Regions from separate parts of the Rhodobacter sp. 4.3.4 genome, predicted to be linked through region 4. Evidence: riboswitches for the same ligand, from Rfam matches in the RefSeq annotation. Region 4 holds a riboswitch; each other region holds the start of a gene.
What was found. Region 4 has a riboswitch for cobalamin ahead of AC4PTB_RS16515 (hypothetical protein). Riboswitches for the same ligand answer to the same signal wherever they lie in the genome.
Positions count from the first base shown of each region.

Region 1 (5,723 bases), 1.7 Mb from region 4:
CGAACTCCTCGGCCGGGTAGCTGTCGCGCTGAAACGGCGTCTCGGTGTCCGAGGCGATGCGGATGTTGCGCCCGTGCCTTGCATTGCCGCCCAGCCTTTCGGGCGGCGCGGCATCCAGAACCAGCACCGAAGCGCCCGCCCGCGCCGCCTCGATCGCGGCGCAAAGCCCGGCCAGCCCCGCACCGATGACAAGGACACCGACCGAGGCGGGCAAGGGGGGCTGGGGGGCGGGCGTCTGATCCATGACAGCAGGGTAACGCAAGGCGCGGGCCAGGAAAACCGGGCTAACGCCGGGTCCAGCCCGCCATCTGCGCCGCAAGATCGTCGCGCGTCTTCGGCAGCGCCGCCTCGGGGGCGAGAAGGCCGTGATCGCGCGCCATCAGCGCAAGGTCGATCACCAGAGGCGGACGCAGCCCCACCTGTGCCAGCGTCGCGCGGTCGGAAAGCACGGCCTCGGCCGCCCCCTCGGCCAGAACGCGACCGGCGCGGAAGAGCGCCACCCGGTCGGCCAAAGCGGCGGCCAGTTCGACATCATGGGTGGAAAAGACCAGCGTCATGCCCGCGGCGCGCAGCCCGCGCAGCAGGGTCAGAAGCTGCTCGGTCCCCGCCAGATCAAGCCCGGCGGTGGGTTCATCGAGCAACAGCACCTCGGGGCGCATCGCCACCGCGCCCGCAATCGCCACCCGCCGCTTCTGCCCGCCCGAAAGCATGTGGGTCGGCCGGTCGCGCAGATCGGAAATCGACAGCGCCGCAAGCGCTTCTTCAACCCGGGCGCGGGCCTCGGCTTCGGACAGACCCATGTTCAGCGGCCCGAAAGAGACATCCTCGAAAACCGTCGCGGCAAACAGCTGGTCATCGGCATCCTGCAGCACCAGACCGACGCGGCGGCGCCAGTCGGTCAGATCCTTGCGCGAATGGCCGGTGGCGGTGCCGCCCAGCAGAACCCGGCCCGATTGCGGGCGCAACGTGCCGTTCAGATGCAAAAGCAGCGTCGATTTCCCGGCGCCATTCGGGCCAAGGATGGCCAGGCTTTCGCCCTGCGGCACGGCAAGCGACAGATCATCAAGCGCTTTCACGCCGCCCGGGAAAACGTAGGTCAGGGCCTCGGCGGCCAGGATCGGGGTCACAGCAACACTCCGGCCGCAAGGATCGCGGCTTGCAGGGTCAGGATCAGGCCGAGCACAAGGGGCGAGGCCGCGGGCCGGGTGGAGAGGACGCGCATCTCGCCCTGCCAGTTGCGCGCGCCAAGCCCGGTTTCCAGACGCCGGGCGCGGGCCAGCGCGCGCGGCAAAAGCGCCGCGATCACCTGCGCACTCGACCGCAGCCAGCGCCGCCGGGTGGCATGGCCGAGGCGGGCGCGCTGCGCGGTGGTCATCGCCGCGGCTTCCTCGGCCAGAATGAAAACAAAGCGATAGGTCAAAAGCGCGATCTCGATGAGTTCTGCCGGCACGCGCCAGCGACGCAGACCGGAGAGCAGATCGGCGGCGGGCGTGGTGGTGGCCAGGAAAAGAAGGCAGCAGGTCGCGGCCGTGGCGCGCATCACCAGGGCGGCGGCCTTGGCCGGGCCGTCCGGGGCAAGCGCGATGCCCTCCGGTCCGATCTGGAGCAGAAGCACCGCCGCCCCGGTGGTCAGAAACCCCAGCGGCAGCACTGCGACCGAGGCCCAGAAGCGCAAAGGCACCCGGGCGCCCAGAAAGGTGAAGGCCAGGATCGCGCCCGTGACCAGAACCGCCCCGGGAAAGGGCGGCACGGTCACGGCCAAAGCCAGAAACCCAAGACCGATCAGGCTTTTCTCGGCCAGCGGGCGGTTGCGCCAGCGGCCTTGCGCGGCGACCCGATCGATCGAGGCGAGGCTCATTCTGCGGGGACGGACCGGGCGGCGGGGGCGTTTTCCTCGCGGGCCTTGGTGGCGCCCTGACGGCGCCCGATCACCAGCCCCACGACAAAGGCGCCAAGCGCCGCCTGCAGCGCGAAGAACAGGCTTTCAACCTCGCCGCTCGGCGGCTCCCAAAGCGGATCGGCCCAGGGGGCAAAGCCCGGCACGGTCGCCTCGATCAGCTCGGCCGCCTGCCCGTCGGCGCCGCCGAATTCGCCGCCCATCAGAAGCGGCACCACCACCAGCGCCACGGTTCCGGCCAGCAGCCACAAAGTCCGTTTGCTGCTCATCAGCGTGCCTCCCCGGCCAGAATGCGCAATTTGTCCTTGTCATCGACCTTGCCCGCCAGGGCATCGACGACGATCACGGTCAGGAAGCCCTCGGCAATCGCCAGCGGGATCTGCGTCAGCGCGAAGACCGAGCCGAATTTCACCGCCGCGCCCATGAAGCCAGAGGCCGGATCGGGGTAAGCCAGCGCCAGCTGCAGCGAGGTGGTCACATAGGTCGCCAGATCGCCCAGGAACGCGGCCAGAAACACCGCCACCGCCATCGAGGCCCCGGCCTTGCCCGCCAGTTTATAGACGCCAAAGGCCACCCAGGGCCCGACGATTGCCATGGAAAAGGCGTTGGCGCCCAGCGTCGTCAGACCGCCATGGGCAAGCAGAAGCGCCTGAAACAGCAGCACGATCACCCCAAGCACCGCCATGACCGAGGGGCCGAAGACAACCGCGCCCAGCCCGGTGCCGGTCGGGTGCGAACACGAGCCGGTGACGGAGGGGATTTTCAGCGCCGAGAGCACGAAGGCAAAGGCCCCCGCGGCGGCAAGGGTCATCCGGGCCTCAGGACGCTCGGCGACGATCTTGCGGATCTTCACCGCGCCCGCGACGACGAAGGGGGCGGCGGCAAGGGACCAGCCAATGGCATGGGTGACGGGCAGATAGCCCTCCATGATATGCATGCGAACAACTCCACATCGAACGCGCCGCTTTCGGATTGACCGGAGACACCCCGCCCCGGGAAGGCTTGCGACGCCAGAGCGATGGCAGGTCTCCTGACTTGCGGTTCGATCAACTCGGGTCACCTTCCCGGCCAGTCTCCCCGGTGGATCGGGGGGGCCAGTGGCATTCGACCGTCGTCTCGCCGCTCACAGTTGCGGGGGCAGCCACGGATTAGGCCCCTGATGGGTAATCCTCACCGTGTTCCCTATTAATCCCGTCCAGTTGGGAACCATCGCCCGTTGGAGTAGCCCCGCGACGGGGCGAGGTCAAGGCCGGGAAGCGTCACGCCTTGGGCGCATTGCGACGCAGCAGGTAGATATCCATCACCCAGCCATGGCGGGCGCGCAGATCGGCCCGGGCCTGCAGGATCTGCGCCGTGACCTCGGCCAGCGGCCCTGAAATCAGCACCTCCTCGGGCATGGCCACACAGGCGCCCCAGAAGATCGTCAGCCCGTCGGGCGGCAGGCTCTGGAAGGAACACTCGCCATCGAGCATCGCAACGACCGTATCGGTGCCCGCGGGCCAGCCGTGGTCACGCAATTGCCGCCCCGTCGTGATCATCACCGGGGCGCCGATCTCGTTCAGGGGGATCGCATGGGCGGCACACAGCGCCTGGATCGCGGTGATGCCGGGGATGACCCTTGTGGTCAGATCAAGGCGGGATTTGAGGCGTTCCGCGATGCGCAAGGTGCTGTCGTAAAGCGAGGGATCGCCCCAGACCAGCAGCGCCACCCGACCGCCAAGCCCCGGAACATGCGCGGAGATCTCCGCCAGCCAGGCCTCGGCGATGGCATCGTGCCAGTCGTCCACGCCCTTGCGATAGGAAGGGTTCGACGCATCGCGCACGGGCAGCGCGAACTCGACCACTTTCGTTGCCGGGTTGGTCAGATGCGCGGCGCAGATCTGACGGCGCAGCCCGGCCAGATCGGATTTGTCCGCGCCCTTGAGCGGGATCAGGATCAGATCGGCGGCATTCATCGCATCGACCGCCTGCCCGGTGATGTGGCGCGGATTGCCGGTGCCAATGCCGATCAGGGAAAGCTCGATCATCTCAGGCCTCCGGCGCGTAAAGCGGACCATAAAGAATGAGCGCGGGCTTGTCGGAGCGTTCGGCGGCAAGGCGTGCCGCCAGCTCCGCGACGGTCGAACGGGTCACGCTTTGCTCGGGATGGCCCACGGCTTCCGCCAGCAGCGCGGGCGTGTCGGGGGCCAGCCCATGCGCGATCAGATCGGCAGCCAGCTTCGGGAAGGTGCGCTTGCCCATGAAAACCACGGTCGTCGCGCCCTTGTCGGCCAAAGCCGCCCAGTTCAGCCCCTCGGGCAGATCGCCCGTCACATCGGCGCCGGTGACGAATTGCACCCGCCGCGCGGTCAGACGGCGGGTCAGCGGCAGCCCGGCCGCGGCGGCGGCAGCGCAGGCCGAGGGCACGCCGGGGATGATCTCATAGGGGATGCCCGCGCCGGTCAGCGCGTCCAGCTCCTCCTCGAGCCGCCCGAAGAGCCCCGAATCCCCCGACTTCAGCCGCACCACCCGCAGACCGGTCAGCGCGTGATCGACGAGCAGCCGGTTCACATGATCCTGCTTCGGCGAGGGCCGCCCGGCCCGCTTGCCGACCGCGATGAGTTCGGCCCCCGGGCGCGCATGACCAAGGATCGGCCCGGCGGAAAGATCGTCAAACAGCACCACATCGGCTTTGGCCAGCCGGTCGGCGGCTTTCAGCGTCAACAGCTCGGGATCGCCGGGCCCCGAGGAAACGAAGGAGACAAAGCCGCTCATTCTGTGCCCTCCGGGAAGCGCGGATGGGTGCCCAAGGGGCGGTAGCGGCGGTCGTAATCGCCCGCGTAAAGGCGGCTTTCGTCGAAATCCTCGGTCGCAAGCGACCGGCCCACAAGGATCAGCGCCGTGCGCTCCAGCTCGGCGCCAAGGCTGGTCTGCAGCGTGGCCAGCGTCGCGCGCACCACCCGCTGATCGGGCCAGCTCGCGCGCCAGACGATGGCAACAGGGCAATCGGCGCCGTAATGCGGCACCAGCTTTTGCACAACCTCGTCAAGCACATGCACCGAGAGGTGAATGGCCAGAACCGCGCCGGTGCGGGCGAAATTCTCCAGCGTCTCCCCCTCGGGCATGGCCGAGGCCCGCCCCGAGGTGCGGGTCAGAATGACCGATTGCGCCACCCCGGGAAGCGTCAGTTCCGCCCCCAAAGTCGCGGCGGCGGCGGCGAAGGACGGCACGCCGGGGGTCACATCATAGGGAATGTTCAAGGCGCGCAACCGGCGCAGCTGCTCGCCCATCGCCGACCAGATCGACAGATCGCCCGAATGCAGCCGGGCGACATCCTGCCCCGCGGCATGGGCCTCGGCGATCGTGTCGATGATCGCATCAAGGCTCATCGGCGCGGTGTTGACGATCTTGGCGCCGGGCGGGCAATGCGCCAGCAGCGCCTCGGGCACAAGGCTTCCGGCATACAGGCAAACCGGACAGGACGCGATCAGATCACGGCCCCGGATCGTGATCAGATCCGCCGCCCCCGGCCCCGCGCCGATGAAATGCACCGTCATTCGTCCTCTCCCTCCGCCACGGCAAGGGCCACCCCGCCGATCACCTGTCGGGGCAGCACGAGCCGCGCCCCCTTGCCTGCTGCGACCAGCGCCGCCGCCTCTGCCACCGATCCGGTGCCCTTGCGCGCCAGCACAAGGTCCGAGCGCGTGGGGGTCGCCACCCCCGCCACATCGACGCCGATCACCCGAAAGCCCGGACAGGCGGCGGCAAGCTCATGTGCTTTTTCGCGCGCGGTGGCAAGGGCATCCACGCGCCCCGCAGCCAAAAGCGCCTGCGCAAAGGCGGCGGG
Region 1 covers NZ_CM178967.1:1,560,863-1,566,585, reverse strand. Annotated here, with positions in the region: gene tcuA (FAD-dependent tricarballylate dehydrogenase TcuA) at 1-244, opposite strand, end outside; gene AC4PTB_RS07595 (energy-coupling factor ABC transporter ATP-binding protein) at 285-1,127, opposite strand; gene cbiQ (cobalt ECF transporter T component CbiQ) at 1,124-1,858, opposite strand; gene AC4PTB_RS07585 (energy-coupling factor ABC transporter substrate-binding protein) at 1,855-2,166, opposite strand; gene AC4PTB_RS07580 (energy-coupling factor ABC transporter permease) at 2,166-2,834, opposite strand; cobalamin riboswitch at 2,901-3,123, opposite strand; gene cobF (precorrin-6A synthase (deacetylating)) at 3,157-3,924, opposite strand; gene cobA (uroporphyrinogen-III C-methyltransferase) at 3,926-4,651, opposite strand; gene cobM (precorrin-4 C(11)-methyltransferase) at 4,648-5,433, opposite strand; gene AC4PTB_RS07560 (cobalamin biosynthesis protein) at 5,430-5,723, opposite strand, start outside.
Region 1: another riboswitch for cobalamin. It lies ahead of AC4PTB_RS07580 (energy-coupling factor ABC transporter permease); the one in region 4 lies ahead of AC4PTB_RS16515 (hypothetical protein).

Region 2 (5,723 bases), 1.7 Mb from region 4:
CAGGCCATGGATCAGCGCATCAATGGGCGCGGTATCGGCGGCGGTCAGATAAGAGCGGTAGAAGCTGACCAGCGCCAGGGGGCCATCGCCCTCGGGCGCGGGGATCACGCCTTCGGCGGGGTCGTAAAAGCCCCAGTCGGGCAGGCGCTTCTCGCCCGGCACCGGGGGCGCATAAAGGCCCGAGGCCAGGGCCAGCTGCGCCAGGGCCGCCTGCGCCGCCACCGCGCCGCCCGCATCGCAGAGTTCCTTGAGCCGGCGCAGCGTCGAGACCGGCAGGGTCGAGAGCGCATCCAGCCGGTCATCGGGGCGGCCATCGGCGGGCAGGACGGCCAGCGCGATCCCCTTGCGTCGGCACAGATCCTGCACCGAGGCCAGACCATAGGGCCAGTAAGCCTCGCCGCCGATCAGCCGGATCAGGATGCCCTTGGCGCCGGAAAGCGTGTTTTCGACATAGGTATCGACGGAAATCGGATGTTTCAGCGCCACCAGATTGGCCAGCCGCAGGCTTGGCAGCCGCCCGCCCGCGCGTTTCCAGCCCGCCGCGAAAGCCCCCAGATCGCTGTCGGAGAGCGACAGCACCACAAGATCCGCCGGGCGCTGACCCAGATCGGTCGGCACCGCGGTTTCCTCGAGCCCATGGCTTTCGCGGAAGACGACATGCATCAGGCGGAAACCCCATCCAGCAGCACGGCGCGGATCGCGGCCTCGTCGACATCGTCATGTTCCGCGATCACCACCAGTGCGGAACGGCGGGCCTCCGTGCCCCAGGGCCGGTCATATTGATGCCGCACCCGCTCGCCCACGGCCTGCACCAAAAGCCGCATCGGCTTACCCGCAACCGCGATGTGTCCCTTGACGCGCAGGATGTTCTGCTCGCGCGCCAGCCGTTCAATCGCGGCCACCAGTGCCGCCGGATCGGAGATTTCGGGCAACTCGATCACCACCGTGTCGAAATCGTCGTGCTCGTGCTCGCCGTGATCGTCGTGATGGCTGGGCCGCGCGGCCAGATCATCCTCGGCGGCGGCGCCAAGGCCCAAGATCACCTTGGGATCGATCACCCCTTCGGTCAGCGGCAGGATCGGCAGCTTGCGCGGCAGTTCCGCCTCGATCAGCGCGCGGGCGCTCGCAAGACCCGCCTCCCCGGCCAGATCAGCTTTCGACAGAAGCACGATATCGGCGCAGGCGATCTGATCCTCGAAGACCTCGGAGAGCGGCGTTTCATGGTCGATGCTCTCGTCGGCCTGACGCTGGGCATCGACGGCGGCCACATCGGGGGCAAAGCGGCCCGCGGCGACGGCCTCGGCATCGGCCACAGCAATCACCCCATCCACGGTGATCTTCGAACGGATCGCGGGCCAGTCGAAGGCCTTGAGCAGCGGTTTCGGCAGCGCCAGCCCCGAGGTCTCGATCAGGATATGGTCGGGACGGGTCGGACGGGCCAGCAGCGCCTCGATCGTCGGGATGAATTCATCGGCGACGGTGCAGCAGATGCAGCCATTGGCCAGCTCGACGATGTTTTCATCGGGGCAGTTTTCATCGGCGCATTGGCGCAGGATCTCGCCATCGACGCCGACGGTGCCGAATTCATTGACCAGAACGGCAAGCTTGCGGCCCTCGGGGTTCGCCATCAGATGGCGGATGAGCGTGGTCTTCCCCGCGCCCAGAAAGCCGGTGATCACGGTGACGGGGATTTTGGTCAGATCGGACATGGGTCACTCCTGCGGGGGGATGATGTGCGGCGGAATACGGGCAAGGCATTGCTTGCGAAAGATCTCCGGGCGTTCGCGCCAGGGGATCAGGCCCTTTTCGGCGGCCTCGAACCGGGCGGCGCCGGAAAGGATCGTTTCGGCGTCCTGCGCGTCGAGACGGCCATAGACATAGGACCATTTGCCCGGCCCGGACAGCGCGACGGCGCAGCCCTGGGTGCAGGCCGAAAGGCATTCGACCGGGACCACGGTGACGCCTTCGGGGCAGGGCAAGGCGGAAAGCGCGGCATGCAGGCTCTCCCCCGGGCGCGGCGTCAGATCGGCCGCGGCGGTGCCGCGACAGGTGGTGCAGACATGCAGCGTGGTGGCCATTGCCCCTCCTGATGGGTTTGGGGGAACGGCCAGAGTGAGAGCGCACGCGCCCTGCCCCCGGTCGCGGAACACCCCGTCCGCCCGAAATCCATGCGCTGGCAGGTCTCCCGGCTTGCGGATGCGAGGGGGGCCCCTCACGGTCGCCCCGCCTTCCCGGCTGTTGCCAGTGGCCTCGGGGCGCCCTCTCCGGTCACGGTCGCGGGGGCGGCTGCGGTCGGGTTTCGCGGCCAAGCCGTCGCAATTCCCTTCACATTCCCTCTTCGCCTGTCATAGGACAGAAACCAGCGCTTGCCCTGAGTGGCCAAGACGCGATCTATTGTCAAGCGCGAGGACCGCCCCGATGACGCCCGAAAACGACAGCCCCGAGACTGGACCGGACGAACTGGCCCGCCATGCGGTGAAGATGGCGAAGAAGAAAGCCGCCCGCGACAAGATCATGGCGGGAAAATCCGGCGAAAAGGGGCTGATCATCGTTCATACCGGCTCGGGCAAGGGCAAAAGCTCGGCCGGGTTCGGGATGATTCTGCGCTGCATTGCACATCAGATGCCCTGCGCGGTGGTGCAGTTCATCAAGGGCGCCTGGGATACCGGCGAGCGGCGGCTTCTGACCACGCATTTCGGCGATCTGTGCCAGTTCCATGCGATGGGCGAGGGTTTCACCTGGGAAACCCAGGACCGCGAGCGCGACATCGCGGCGGCCATCGCGGGCTGGGAAAAGGCGAAGGAGCTGATCCGCGATCCGCAGATCCGCATGGTGCTGCTTGATGAGATCAACATCGCGCTGCGCTATGGCTATCTGGATGTCGAGGAGGTGCTGGCCTTCCTGCGCGACGAGCGGCCCGAGATGACCCATGTGGTGCTGACCGGCCGCAACGCCGCCGAGGCGCTGATCGAGGCGGCCGATCTGGTGACCGAGATGGGTCAGGTGAAGCACCCGTTCCGGGCAGGGATCAAGGGCCAGCCGGGGGTTGAATTCTGATCTCAAGGCCGGGGGCGCTGCCCCCGGACCCCCGGGATATTTGTGGCAAGATAAAGGCCGGACGTTAAGGAGACGTTAAGGAATTGCTAACCATGTTCTGGCAGACTTGTCTTACGGTACAGGGAGGGATCCCGATGACCGTGCAAGGTAAAAGCGCCGCGTCTTCCCCGCGCAAGCGGCCCAAGGCGCGGCGCCCCTGCGCTTCTGATCTTTCATTTATCTTGCCCCTAAGTATCCCCGCCGGAGGCTCCCGCAAGCTCAGCACGCGCGCCGGGAGGGTCTCGTGACCGCCTTGATGATCCAGGGCGCGGGCTCGAATGTCGGCAAGTCGATGCTGGTGGCGGGGCTGTGCCGGGCGGCGCGGCGGCGCGGGCTGACGGTGGCGCCGTTCAAGCCGCAAAACATGTCGAACAATGCCGCCGTCACCGCCGATGGCGGCGAGATCGGTCGCGCGCAGGCGCTGCAGGCGCTGGCCTGCGGGCTGGAGCCGGTGACCGACATGAACCCGATCCTGCTGAAGCCCGAAAGTGACGTTGGCGCGCAGGTCGTGGTGCAGGGCAAGCGGCTCGCCACCACCCGGGCGCGGGACTATGCGACACTCAAGCCGCAGCTGATGGGCGCGGTGCTGGAAAGCTTCCAGCGCCTGAAATCGGCGCATGATCTGGTGATCGTCGAAGGCGCGGGCAGCCCGGCCGAGGTCAATCTGCGCGCGGGCGATATTGCCAACATGGGCTTTGCCCGCGCCGCCGATGTGCCCGTCGTGCTGGTGGGCGATATCGACCGCGGCGGCGTCATCGCGCAGATCGTCGGCACGCAGGCCGTGCTTGACCCCGCCGATGCCGCGATGATTTCCGGTTTTCTGATCAACAAGTTCCGCGGCGATGTTACGCTTTTCGACGACGGCTACCGGCTGATCGGGGCCCGCACCGGCTGGCGCGGCTTCGGCACGCTGCCGTGGTTTCCGCTCGCCCACAGGCTGCCCGCCGAAGATGCGCTCGACATTGCCTCGGGTCCCGCGACCGAAGGCACGGTGATCGCCTGTCTGACGCTCTCGCGCATCGCGAATTTCGACGATCTCGACCCGCTCGCGGCCGAGCCCGGCGTGCGGATGGTGATGGTGCAGCCCGGCCAGCCGATCCCGGCCGAGGCGCGGCTGGTGATCCTTCCCGGTTCGAAATCCACCCGCGGCGATCTGGCCTTCCTGCGCGATCAGGGCTGGGACATCGACCTGATGGCGCATGTCCGGCGCGGCGGCCATGTGCTGGGCATCTGCGGCGGCTATCAGATGCTGGGCCGGACCGTCGCCGATCCCGAGGGGATCGAGGGGCCCGCGGGCACCACCCCGGGTCTGGGGCTGCTCGACGTCGAGACGGTGATGACGCCCGACAAGCGGCTGACCCGCACCAGGGCCACCCATGCGGGGTCAGGGCTGGCGGTCGAGGGCTATGAAATCCACATCGGCCGCACCGACGGCCCCGACCGCGCCCGGCCCTTCGCCATCGTCGACGGTCAGCCCGAGGGGGCGATCTCGGCCAGTGGCCGGGTCATCGGCAGCTATCTGCACGGGCTTTTCGCGGCGGATGCGTTCCGCGCCGCCTTCCTGCAAGGTCTGGGCGTGAAAGCTTCGGGGCAAAGCCATGCCGCGGGGGTCGAGGCGGCGCTGGACGCACTGGCCGATCACGTCGAGACGCATCTGGACGTGACCGGGCTTTTGCGGCTCGCGCGTTAACGCAGCTCCCATTCGGTCGGCAGGTTTTCCTGCCAGCCGGCGCGGTGCAGAAGCGGCGTGTCATCGGTGAATTCGGGCACACCGATGCAGAGCCAGGCGACGAATTCCCAGTCGGGCGGGGTGTCCAGAAGCCGCTCGACCGCTTTCGGATCGAGCACCGAAACCATGCCGAGCCCCAGATTTTCTGCCCGCGCGGCGAGCCAGAGCGTATGAATGGCCATCGCCGTCGATTGCTGCAGCGTCACCGGCATCGAGGCGCGGCCAAGCCCATGCCCCGCTTGCGGATCGCGATGGGTGAAGACGGCAAGCTGCAACGGCGCCTGATCGATGCCTTGCAGTTTCAGCTTCGCATAGGCCTCGGCCTGATCGCCCGCGTAAGCTGACCCGGCCGCATCGCGCGCAGCGTTGAAATTCGCCAGCACCTCGGCGCGGATCGCCGGGCTTTCCACCCGGATCACCCGCCAGGGCCGGGCATTGCCGACCGAGGGCGCCATGTCCATCACCGCGCGCAGCCGGTCGATCACCTCCTCGGCGATCGGATCGGGGCGGAAATGGCGCACGTCGCGGCGCCAGCGCAGCACTTCGGTCAGCGCGTCGCGGTGGGTCTGTTCAAAGTTCATCCGTCAAAGCCTTTTCCAGTCGCATCCATTCACTCTCATGGCCCGGCAGCCCCAGGCGCAGCCACTCCGCCGCATAGGGAAAGACCCGCGACCAGATCCGGGCGCGGGCCAGGCGGTCCTGCGCCGCCGCCGCATCGGGCGTGGCATAGGTGCGAAAGAGCGCCGTGCCGCCAACAAGCCGCCAGCCCGCCCGCGCCGCCAGCGCATCGAGCCGCATCGTTTCCCCGCCCAGCCGCAGCGCCGTCGCCATCGCCCAGTTGCGGTCGAGGAGCGCCCGGCGGCCAATCTCCAGCGCCGGGCCCGAGACCGGCCAGGGA
Region 2 covers NZ_CM178967.1:1,548,483-1,554,205, reverse strand. Annotated here, with positions in the region: gene cobN (cobaltochelatase subunit CobN) at 1-663, opposite strand, end outside; gene cobW (cobalamin biosynthesis protein CobW) at 663-1,709, opposite strand; gene AC4PTB_RS07520 (DUF1636 family protein) at 1,713-2,078, opposite strand; cobalamin riboswitch at 2,159-2,379, opposite strand; gene cobO (cob(I)yrinic acid a,c-diamide adenosyltransferase) at 2,419-3,057, shown strand; gene AC4PTB_RS07510 (cobyric acid synthase) at 3,341-4,786, shown strand; gene bluB (5,6-dimethylbenzimidazole synthase) at 4,783-5,406, opposite strand; gene cobD (threonine-phosphate decarboxylase CobD) at 5,396-5,723, opposite strand, start outside.
Region 2: another riboswitch for cobalamin. It lies ahead of AC4PTB_RS07520 (DUF1636 family protein); the one in region 4 lies ahead of AC4PTB_RS16515 (hypothetical protein).

Region 3 (5,723 bases), 1.4 Mb from region 4:
CAAGAACCGAAGCCCCCGCCAGCGAAATCGTCTTGTTCATCCTGGTCTCCTCCTCTGGATGATCCGCAAGGCCCCGGCCCGGTCTTGGCCCGGGTTCCGCCGCCGCCCGACCGGGCCTGCAAACCCCGTCCAGCCACGCCGACACGCCCCGGTTGCGCCGCCTCCACGCCTCCGCCCTTATGCTGCATCGGTTGCGCAAGCTTGCTCAATCGATGAAGCAGAATTGCATCCGGTTTCGATTCACGTCAAGATCGAAGATGACAACCGACGGAAAAGCATGACCGACACCTCTGGCCCCGGCCGCAAGCGCCCGACGATCTATGACCTGGCCGAACGGGCGGGGACCTCGCCCAGCGCGGTCAGCGCGGTGCTGAACGGCTCGTGGAAGAAGCGGCGGATCAGCGAAAAGCTGGCGGAGCGGATCACCGCGCTGGCGGGCGAGCTGGGCTATGCGGTGAATTATCAGGCCAGCCTGCTGCGGCGGGAGCGTTCGAACATCGTCGGCATGATCGTGCCGAAATATGACAACCGCTATTTCGGCGCCATGGCCGAGCGCTTCGAGGCAGTGGCCCGCGCGCATGGGATGTTTCCGGTGATGACCTGCACGCAGCGCGACCCGGCGCTGGAATTCGAGGCGGCGCGGGCGCTTTTGTCCTATCAGGTCGATTGTCTGGTGGCGAATGGGGCGACCGACCCGGACCGGATCGCCGATCTGTGCGCCGCGGCCGGGGTGCGGGTGGTCAACCTCGATCTGCCGGGATCGAAGGCGGCCTCGGTCACCTCGGACAACTTTGCCGGGGCGAAGACGCTGACGCATCTGATCCTCGACCGCTGCCGCGACGATCTGGGCTATGCCGGGCCGCTTCTCTTCATCGGCGGGCGGGCGGGCGATCACAACACCGCCGAGCGGATCGGCGGCTTTCGCGCCGCCCATGCCGAACGCGCCATCCCCCTGCCCGAAGAGGCGATCCTGGCCTGCGGCTATTCGCCCGACAAGGCCGAGCGGGCGCTCGACGCGCGGGCGGGGGCGCTGCCGCCGGGGCTGTTCGTGAACTCGACGATCAGCCTTGAAGGGGTGGTGGGCTGGCTCAACCGCGCCGTGCCCGATCATGCCGGGCGGATGCGTTACGGCTGTTTCGACTATGACGCTTTCGCCGCGCAACTGCCTGACAATGTTGGCATGATCGAGCAGGACGTGGACGGGATGATTGCCAAGGTCTTCGCGCTGATCGAGGGCGGCCCGACCAGCCCCGCGCATTTCCGCATCCCCTGCATCCTGCGCACGCCCCCCCTTCCCCGCGGCTGAGCCGCAGCGCAGCGCCCACAACCGCAAGCCGCAGTTCCGGCTTGACGCGGCGGGCGAATTGGATTTGGCTGACGCCGTCCAAGTTCCGGCCCGCGGGCCGGATTGAAAGGGAACGCGGAACGGCGCTTGCGCCCAGACCGCGGCTGCCCCCGCAACTGTGAGCGGCGAGCAACGTCGACATGCCACTGGGCGCTGCCCGGGAAGGCCGGCGAAGCCAAGACCCGCGAGCCAGGAGACCTGCTTGGACACTCACCCTTTCCGGGGCGCGAGGGGCGCCGCGGAAGCGGCCCGTTCCGCAGAGGTGGCCCGCCGTCCGCGGAAAGCCCCGGCCTTCCGCGACATCCCACCTTCCGGGCGGTTTCGCCCGGCCGACCAAGGTTCGCCGATGCCGCTTTCGTCCTGCGCCTTTCTTTGCCGTCCAGCCCGTCGCCGCCCCGCCCCCGCCTGCGACCCGCCGCGCCGGGGCAAAGCCGGAGATGGCCCGGCCCTTGCGGCCGCCCATTACTTGACAATTTCACTCAGCAAGCGCAGGAGGGGACAAAGCCAGCCCTCCGCCAGCCGCTCCTGTCCCGCCCTGAACGTCCCCGAGGTCTGCCATGCCCCCCGACATGAACCCAGTCATGCATCCCGTCATGCCCGCGCCTGCCAATGACGCGCTGATCCTGTTTCTCGACCGTGTCGGGCTTTCCTCGCTGGCCGAGTCCCTGCGCGCCGCCGCCGCCGCCGAGGCGCTGACCCCGCTGGCGATGTTCGCCCATGCCGATATTCTGGTGCAGGGCGTGATGCTGGGGCTGCTTGCGGCCTCGGTGCTGGCCTGGGCGATCTGGGCGGGCAAGCTGGTGCAGCTGACGCTGTCGCGCCGCCGTCTTTCGCGCGATTACCGGGCGCTGGCGGCGCGCGGCACGCTGGGCGCGACGCTCAGCGGCGGGATTCTGGCGCGGATGCAGGCGGCGGCAAGCGCGGAAATCCGCGCCTCCGAAGGGCTGCCCGATGGCGGCATCAAGGAGCGTGTCGCGATCGATCTGGCCCGGATCGAGGCCGGGGCGGCGCGGGCGATGCAATCGGGGGTGACGGCGGTGGGGTCGATCGGCTCGACCGCGCCCTTCGTCGGGCTGTTCGGCACCGTCTGGGGGATCATGAACGCCTTTGTCGGCATCGCGGAAAGCGGGTCTTCCAGCCTTGCCGTCGTCGCGCCGGGCATCGCCGAGGCGCTGATGGCCACCGCGCTTGGCCTGGTCGCGGCGATCCCCGCCGTGCTGCTTTACAACCACCTGACCCGCGCCGTCGGCGGCTACCGCGCCGCGCTGACCGATGCGGCGGCGCTGGTCGAACGCACGCTCTCGCGCGATCTGGACCGGGCGCGGCGGGCGCCCGCCAGCGTCACCCCCCTGCATCTGGTGGCGGAATAATGGCGGTCCGGCTCTCCGACGGCGACGACCTCGCCCCCGAGGCGCAGATCAACATCACCCCCTTCATCGATGTGATGCTGGTGCTGCTGATCATCTTCATGGTGGCGGCGCCGCTCTCGACCGTTGATGTGCCGGTCGATCTGCCCGTCGCCTCGGGGCAGCCGCAGCCGCGCCCGGCGGACCCGGTTGTGCTGAGCCTGAACGCGGAAAAGGGGCTGATGCTGGGCCGCGATCCGGTCAGCGCCACCGATCTGCCCGCAAGGCTGGCCGAGGCGACGGCGGGCAAGCTGGACACGCGGATCTTCGTTTCGGCTGACAAATCCGTGCCTTACGGCGAGATGATGGGGCTTTTGAACCAGCTGCGCGCGGGCGGCTATCTGAAGATCGGCCTTGTCGGTCTGGAGGAGGCCGCGCCATGAGCCTGGCGCTTGCCGATCCGCCCGAGGCGCCGGGCCGGGCGCTTTTGTGGGGGCTGGCGCTCTCGCTGGCGCTGCATGCGGTCGCGGTTTCCGTGCTGTCGCAGACCGAGGCCGCGCCCGCGGCGCTGGTGGCGGCGGGGGCGGGCGGCGAGGATCTCGACACGCTCGAGGCGATCGCCGCGACCTTCGTCGATCTGACGCCGCAGATCCAGCTGCCCGAGCCGGCGATGACATTGCCGCTGACCGCGCCGGTGATCGACATTCCCGAAGTCCGGCTGCCCGATCCGGTGCTTTTGCCGCCCGAGCTGCCGAAGATCACGCCGCCGAAAGTCGCGGAAGACAAGCCGAAACCGCCGCCGCCAAAACCGAAACCCGAGCGGCGGGCGGAAAAGCCGAAACAGGCAAAACCCGCGCCCGCGCAAAGCGAAAGCCGCGCCGCCGCGCGCGCGGCGGGATCGGGCGCAGGCGCGCAGGCGGGCACGGGCGGGACGGATGCGCAGGCGACGGTCGCGGCGGGCACGGTGAAAAGCCAGCTTGCGAAATGGGGCGCGACGATCCGCACCCGGATCGAGCGGCGCAAGAGCTATCCCGCCGCGGCGGGACGGGCTTCGGGCTCGGTCGGGCTGGCGCTGCGGGTCGGCCGCGACGGCGCGCTGATTTCGGCCGCGGTGAACCGCTCCTCGGGCCATCCGGCGCTCGATGCGGCGGCGCTGGCGGCGGTGCAGAAGGCGGGGCGTTTCCCCGCCGCCCCGGCAGAGCTGGCAAAGCCGAGCTACGCCTTTTCCATTTCCGTCAAGTTTTCGCGCTGAGCGACGGCTCGCGCGCCAGCGTCCGCGCCTCGGCCAGATGCAGCCGGTCAAGCGCCGCCTGCGGCGAGCCGGTCTCTGCCAGCGCCCGCGCCCAGATCCGCGCCACCGAGGCCGCCGACCAGGGCAGCACCGCCTGATGCGCCCAGGCCCGTGCGGGCGCGGGCAGCCGGTCGAAGGCCGCCATCGGATCGGCCCGCAACCGGCGGCGCAGCGGTGTCGTCAGGTTGCGCCTCATGCCCCCTGCCCCCAGCGCGGGAAAGGATCGGGCAGATCGGCCCAGACCTCGGGGGTGAAATCCGCGGCCGGAACCAGCGCCGCATTCAGCCGCGCGCAGATCGCCTCGCGGTCCAGATCGACGCCGATGAAGACGATCTCCTGACGCCGGTCGCCCCAGGGCTCGGCCCAGTGCCGCGCAATCTCGCGCTGCGCATCGGGGTGGCTCGGCAGCCGCTCGGGCGGGACCGAGGCCCACCAGCGCCCCAGCGGCGTGACATTGGCCGAGGCCCCCGCCAGGCTGAATTCGACCGCCCAATCGGGCCGCGTCGCCAGCCAGAAATGCCCCTTGGCGCGGATCACGCCGGGAAGCGCGCCGCCCAGAGCCGCCTCGATCTTGCCCGAATCAAAGGGCGCGCGGGCGTGGTAGACGAAGCTTGAAATCCCGTATTCCTCGGTCTCGGGGGTGTGGTTGGCGAAACCGTAAAGCTCTTTCGCCCAAAGCGGATGCTCGGCGGCGCGGGCGAAATCGAACAGCCCGGTGTCAAAGATCGCCTCGGCCGGAACCTGGCCGAAATCGGTCTCGATCAGCCGCGCATCGGGGTTCAGCGCCTTGACGATCTGCCGCGCGACGCGCAGCTTTTCCGGCCCGGCATCCGTCACCTTGTTCAGCACCACCACATCGGCGAATTCGATCTGCTCGGTCAGCAGGGTCACCAGCGTCCGGCTGTCCTCCGCCCCCGCCGTCTCGCCGCGATCGGCCAGAAAATCGCTCGAGGCGAAGTCCTTCGTCAGGTTGATCGTGTCGACCACCGTCACCATGCAGTCAAGCCGCGCGATGTCGGACAGGCTCTCGCCCCGCTCGTCGCGGAAATCGAAAGTGGTGGCGACGGGCAAGGGCTCGGCCACCCCCGTCCCCTCGATCAGCAGGTAATCGAACCGCCCCGCCTCGGCCAGGGCCCGCACGCCCTTGAGCAGATCATCGCGCAGCGTGCAGCAGATGCAGCCGTTGGTCATTTCCACCAGCGCCTCTTCGGCGCGGTTCAATTCGGTGCCCTCGCGGATCAGATCGGCGTCGATGTTCACCTCGGACATGTCGTTGACGATCACCGCGACGCGACGCCCGGCGCGGTTGTTCAGCACATGGTTCAAAAGCGTGGTCTTGCCCGCGCCCAGAAAGCCCGAAAGCACGGTGACCGGAAGGCGGGGATCAGTGGGGGAAAGGGTCATGGCCGTCCATCTGAGTTACGTTATATTATAACCCAAATACCTCGGGACGCCCCGCCCCGCAAGCCCGCCAAAGCAAAGGGCCGGAGCTTGCGCCCCGGCCCTTTGTTCTCTGCGGTGTTTTTCCTGGTGCAAATACGCCGGGGTGCGGGGCAGCGCCCCGCTCCGCCCTCAATGCCCCTTCGCGGCCTTCACCAGCTGGATCCCGTCCAGCACATCGGGCACGCTGTCGGCCGGGCGCAGGCCAAGGATCGGCGCGATGCGGCGGATCACCTCGGCCGCGACCGGCACGGCGGTCCAGCCCGCCGTGCGCCGGGTCTGGTTCGCGGCAAAGGACGAG
Region 3 covers NZ_CM178967.1:1,240,353-1,246,075, reverse strand. Annotated here, with positions in the region: gene AC4PTB_RS05995 (ABC transporter substrate-binding protein) at 1-40, opposite strand, end outside; gene AC4PTB_RS05990 (substrate-binding domain-containing protein) at 278-1,306, shown strand; cobalamin riboswitch at 1,370-1,565, shown strand; gene exbB (tonB-system energizer ExbB) at 1,927-2,715, shown strand; gene exbD (TonB system transport protein ExbD) at 2,715-3,134, shown strand; gene AC4PTB_RS05975 (energy transducer TonB family protein) at 3,131-3,943, shown strand; gene AC4PTB_RS05970 (DUF6525 family protein) at 3,927-4,178, opposite strand; gene AC4PTB_RS05965 (GTP-binding protein) at 4,175-5,386, opposite strand; gene AC4PTB_RS05960 (peptidoglycan D,D-transpeptidase FtsI family protein) at 5,555-5,723, opposite strand, start outside.
Region 3: another riboswitch for cobalamin. It lies ahead of exbB (tonB-system energizer ExbB); the one in region 4 lies ahead of AC4PTB_RS16515 (hypothetical protein).

Region 4 (5,723 bases):
GGTACTCTGGGGATAACAGGCTGATGATGCCCAAGAGTCCATATCGACGGCATCGTTTGGCACCTCGATGTCGGCTCATCTCATCCTGGGGCTGGAGCAGGTCCCAAGGGTATGGCTGTTCGCCATTTAAAGAGGTACGTGAGCTGGGTTTAGAACGTCGTGAGACAGTTCGGTCCCTATCTGCCGTGGGTGTAGGATACTTGAGAGGAGTTGCCCCTAGTACGAGAGGACCGGGGTGAACGTTCCACTGGTGGACCAGTTATCGTGCCAACGGTAGTGCTGGGTAGCTATGAACGGACAGGATAAACGCTGAAGGCATCTAAGCGTGAAGCCCCCCTCAAAACAAGGTATCCCTTGAGGGCCGTGGAAGACCACCACGTCGATAGGCCGGAGATGTAAGTGCAGCAATGCATTCAGTTGACCGGTACTAATTGCCCGATTGGCTTGATTTGATCCAGTAGCAGCAAGGCTCATGATCAAAAGCAGGTGTACACAAGGTTAGAAAAGAACGCTCCGCGCAGGCGCAATGCCGGAGGCCGCATCCGCGGCACGCGAGCTTCTCCTGATACGCGACTTGGACATGGCTTCTTCCTCGGTTTGGTGGTCATAGCGTTGGCTAAACACCCGATCCCATCCCGAACTCGGCCGTTAAGGGCCAACACGCCGATGGTACTGCGTCTCAAGACGTGGGAGAGTAGGTCACCGCCAAACCTAGTAAGAAGCCAACGTTCTCTCAAAACGATACCAAATACCCCGATCGCAAAACAAAGCCCTCGGGACTAACGCGGGGTGGAGCAGCCCGGTAGCTCGTCAGGCTCATAACCTGAAGGCCGCAGGTTCAAATCCTGCCCCCGCAACCAGACTTTCTAACACAGTATCAAAGGCTTAGGCCGAAACAGAACGCCCTACGGGGCGCTTTTTCGCGTTGCAACACAGAACGACACATTCCCCAAAGATTCCAAACCCTTACGAAAAACCCCGTTTCCTCCGTGCGACACCCATGCGACACGGGCAAGGCCAGATGTTCTCGTGACGTTCCTTCGGCGATCCTGGTTGCCAGCCTGCCATCGGGTCTGCGACAGTGGCCAGGATGTCCCCCAGATTGTGCCCTTCATGCCGATTTACGAATTTTCGCCGGATCGTATCCAGCCCCTGACCAAGACCACCTTCACGGCGATGCAGCTGCACGAGCGTCGCGACCTTCAGCGGCTGCTGCGCGAGAACATTGCCGTCATCGCGCCCGACACATTGGTGATTGCCGAGGAATACGGGGAGTGGGACGATTCCCGCCGTCGCATCGACCTGCTTGGAATTGACCGCGATGCGAACCTCGTCGTCATCGAATTCAAGCGCACCGAAGACGGTGGCCACATGGAATTGCAGGCCATCCGCTATGCGGCGATGGTCTCGACCATGACCTTCGATCAGGCCGTGTCCGCGTTCGACCGCTACCTGCGCCAGATCGGCCGTGATGATGCCGATGCGCAAGGCGAGCTTCTAGCCTTCCTGGGGTGGGACGAGCCAGACCACGATCAGTTCTCGCAGGAGGTGAAGATCGTCCTCGCCTCGGCCGAGTTCTCGCTGGAACTGACCACTGCCGTTCTCTGGCTGAACCAGCGCGATCTCGACATCCGCTGCGTTCGTCTGCAGCCCTACAACCTGTCGGGCCGGGTGCTGGTCGATGTGCAGCAGATCATCCCGCCGCCAGAGGCTGCAGAATACCAGGTTCGCGTGCGCGAGAAGGTCCGCAAGGAACGCGAGGCGCGGACCAGCGGTGCGGATCACACGAAGTATGACCTGCGGCTTGGCCAGCAGGAGTTCTCGCGCGAGTCGAAACGTTGGGCGATCCTGCGGACCTTCCGCTACCTCGTCGAGAGCGGCATCGCGCCCGAGGAGGTCGCCAGGCACTGCGGCCCCCGCGCCAACCGCGCCCTTCGGTCGGTCGAAGGCGAGGTTGGCCACGACGTCTTCGTGCGCCTCGCGACCGAGTCCCGCGCCGAGCTTGGCAAGCGTTTCGACCCGATCCGTTGGTTCTGCGGTGACGATGAACTGCTGCGTGTCGGCGGTCGCACCTATGCCTTCTCCAGCCAGTGGGGCGGGGACGACTGGCTGGAGGCGATGACCAATCTGCGCGACGCCTTCCCTGATCGCGGGATCGTCTTCAATCCCGCGGGCTGAATCCGCTGAGCTTCGCCTCAAGTGCCGCCTTCTGCGCCTCGAGCGCGTCCATCTTCGCCTTCATGCTCGGGTGGCAATGGCGAAGCTCGCGCCCATGTCGGTGAGCGTCGGCGCCCCCGATGCATCATTTGTCACCATCTGCCATCGAGTGTGCGTCCCGCGCTGAAACCCGATGCCGATGCAGGTGATGGCGGTGGCGAGCGTCAGCGTGGTGGCGAGAGCGGCCGTCGATCCGTAAAGGCCAAAGAACCCCATGCCGCTCGCCTGCAGGGTGGTCAGCGAAATCCGCGTCACGAAGGTCCAACCGCCGAGGCCCGCCGCGTTGCCACGCCAGCAGGCCCAGCCTGCGGAACGCTGGTCGGCGACCGAGTCTGCCACTGCGGCCGAGGTCAGACGCCAGCGCCGCATCGAGGCGGCGAGGTTGGTCGAGGCCAATGTTGGATACGAAACGGTGCCGACCGAGGTAAGCGGCAGCCCCTCGGTGGTGATCGTGGTGCCTGTGGAGGGCGACCAGTTGGCGATCCGGTTGACGCCGAAGTGCGGCTGCAGCGGGAAATCACGCCCCGAGGGGCGCATGACGTCGATCTGATCGTCGATACCGAGCCCGACGAACCAGCGAAACAGCAGGTTGTAGTTCATCTGTTCCATCAGCTGGCGCTCGGAGCGGATCGAAAACAGGATCTGCAGAAGGCTCGCCCGGATCAGCCGTTCCGGCGCGATGGAGGGGCGGCCGAAGCGGACGTAAAGCCCTTCGAAATCGGCGTCGAGGCTAGCCAGCGCGTCGTTGACCACCAGCCGGATCTTGCGCAGCGGATGCTTGGCCGGGATCCGGTCCTCAAGGTCCACAGAGCTGAAAAGCGACCCGCTCGTCTCGTCCGTGCCCCGCATCTTGATCCCCCTTCGCCGTGGGAAGGGGTGAATCATGTTCTGCATCCGCGGTCGAGGCCGACTATTTCAGCGGCCTGTTAGAGGTTCCCTTACAGGGTTAGTGTCCGAAATTCGGACACGGCTTTCGGCGTTTTCCGGACACGGCTCGGCCTGAAAATCGGACACGGATTCCGCGCCAATCCCGCGTCCGAAATCCGGACACGGCAGGGCATCGACCGAGTCCTCCGTGGCCGAAGTGTCTGTGCCGTCGGGGCTTTCTGCACTCGCGTTCTCACCGTGTTCGATTTCCGGACACGGCACCACATCCACAGGTGTGAAGCCCGGCTCGAACCCCAGAATGTAGCGGGTGGGCAGCTGGCGCTTGGTCACTGGATCCAGCCGCGGCACGCGCCGCAGCAGACACACGGCTTCGAGCTGGCCAAGGTGATCGTTCAGCGTCGACCGGCTGATCTCGCAGTCATGCGCCAGCCGGTCCTGCGAGGGAAAGCAGCCATAGTCCGGGTTGAACCGGTCGCAGAGATGCCAGAGCACGATCTTGGTCGTCGGCTTCAACCCGCGCTGCTTGATGGCCCAGTTCGTGGCCTCGTGGCTCATGGCGCGGGCCTCCGCTGGGCAGGGGCGACGCGCGTGGTGAAGCCGTGATCGGCCAGCGCGCCCAGCGCATCATCGAGACTCCGCACCAAGGCCCAGCCAAAGCCCTGCGCTTTCACAACATCGTGGAACGCCTCCTGCTCCGGCCGCAGACGTTGTGAAAGGCGCGGATCATCCCGTCGGCGCCACGCACCAGGATCACCGGATAGGCCCCCACCTGCGACGTCGCGTCATCGCCGGGCTTTTGCAGCTGACAGGCGGGAATGGCGAAAAGCCATTCGCGGTAAAAGACCTGCGTCAGATCGGTCTGAAAGATCCCCGGATCGCAGTAAAAAGGTTGCGGCAGGGAATGGTCCTTGCGCCGCGCGGCAAGCTGCGCACGGATGTCGGATGCGTCTGGCACCTCACTTGCCCCGGCCTCCCTGCAAGGGCGGGTTGGATGGATGGGCCCTTGGGGCCCGGCGGTCTCGGGGCTGGTTTCCGGGCTTGCAATGCGTGCTCTCGCACCCGGGCGCGGCGCCTTCCCGGAGTTGGGTCCAGTGGCCTTGCCGTCCCTCATTGCTCACCGTTGCGGGGGCAGCGCCGGTCTTGCACCGGCTTCCCAATTCTCCCGGCCTTGCGGACGGGCACCCTGAGCCCCTCAGCCTGACAGATTGTTGCAGCGGGTGCGTGCCAAAAACGACACGTCTTCCGTGCTTCAAGACAGGTTCACGCGGCCACCGCCGGGGCAGAGGGCGCAGCACTTCCCAGCACCGGGGCCAGCCAGCGCTGCACCTCGGTCAGATCCATGCCCTTGCGCGCGGCGTAATCGGCGGCCTGATCCTGCTCGATCCGGGCCAGACCGAAATAATAGGCCTCAGGATGACCGATATAGAGCCCCGAGACGGAAGAGCCGGGCCACATCGCCATGCTGTCGGTCAGATGCACGCCGGTCGCGGTCTCGGCCTCGAGCAGCCGGAACAGCGTCAGCTTTTCCGTGTGGTCGGGCTGGGCTGGATAGCCGGGCGCGGGGCGGATACCGCGATAGGGCTCGCCCACCAGCTGATCGGGGGCGAAGTCTTCCTCGGGCGCATAGCCCCAATAGTCGCGCCGCACCCGCTGATGCAGGGCTTCGGCCAGGGCCTCGGCGAAGCGGTCGGCCAGCGCCTTGACCATGATCGCGGAGTAATGGTCATTGGCGGCGTCGAAGCGCGCGGCGATCTCGGCCTCTTCCGGGCCGGCGGTGACGACGAAACCGCCCAGATAATCGGGCACCGTGCCCGCGGGCGCAACGAAATCGGCCAGCGCCACATTCGGGCGGCCTTCGCGCTTGCCGGTCTGCTGGCGCAGGGTGAAGAAAGTGGCCAAATCTTCGGACCGGGTTTCGTCGGTGTAAAGCCGGATATCGTCGCCCACCGCCTGCGCGGGCCAGAATCCCACGACGGCGCGCGGGGTGAACCAGCGTTCCGCGATGATCTGCGCCAGCATCGCCTGGGCATCGGCAAAGAGCGCCCGGGCGGCTTCGCCTTTTTCGGAATCTTCGAAAATCCGCGGATAGACCCCCTTCAGCTCCCAGGCATGGAAGAAGGGTGTCCAGTCGATATACCGCGCCACCTCGGCCAGATCCCAGTCATCGATCACCCGCGGGCCGAAAAACTGCGGCGCGGGAACGGCATAGCCCGACCAGTCGAGCCGCAAAGCATTGGCCCGGGCGGCGGCCAGTGGCAGCCGCACCTTGGCGGCCTCGTCGCGGGCATGACGGGCGGCGATCTGCGCATAGTCTTCGCGGATCTGCGCCGCGTAGTCAGCCTTTTGCGTTGGGCTGAGCAACGCCCCAACCACCCCCACGGCCCGGCTGGCATCGAGCACATAAACCGCCTGCCCGCGGCTGTAGGCGGGGGCGATCTTCACCGCCGTATGCACCTTGGAGGTGGTCGCGCCCCCGATCAGCAGCGGAATGTCGAAGCCCTCGCGCTCCATTTCCGCGGCCAGATGCACCATCTCGTCCAGACTCGGCGTGATCAGCCCGGAAAGCCCGATCGCATCGACCTTTTCGGCCCGCGCCACTTCCAGGATCTTTTGCGGCG
Region 4 covers NZ_CM178967.1:3,332,369-3,338,091, reverse strand. Annotated here, with positions in the region: rRNA gene AC4PTB_RS16555 (23S ribosomal RNA) at 1-452, shown strand, start outside; rRNA gene rrf (5S ribosomal RNA) at 597-711, shown strand; tRNA gene AC4PTB_RS16545 (tRNA-Met) at 784-860, shown strand; gene AC4PTB_RS16540 (hypothetical protein) at 1,114-2,178, shown strand; partial or broken gene AC4PTB_RS16535 (DUF2793 domain-containing protein) at 2,248-2,763, opposite strand; partial or broken gene AC4PTB_RS16530 (transposase) at 2,761-3,066, opposite strand; partial or broken gene AC4PTB_RS16525 (helix-turn-helix domain-containing protein) at 3,142-3,660, opposite strand; partial or broken gene AC4PTB_RS16520 (VRR-NUC domain-containing protein) at 3,657-3,812, opposite strand; gene AC4PTB_RS16515 (hypothetical protein) at 3,773-4,060, opposite strand; cobalamin riboswitch at 4,112-4,306, opposite strand; gene metH (methionine synthase) at 4,366-5,723, opposite strand, start outside.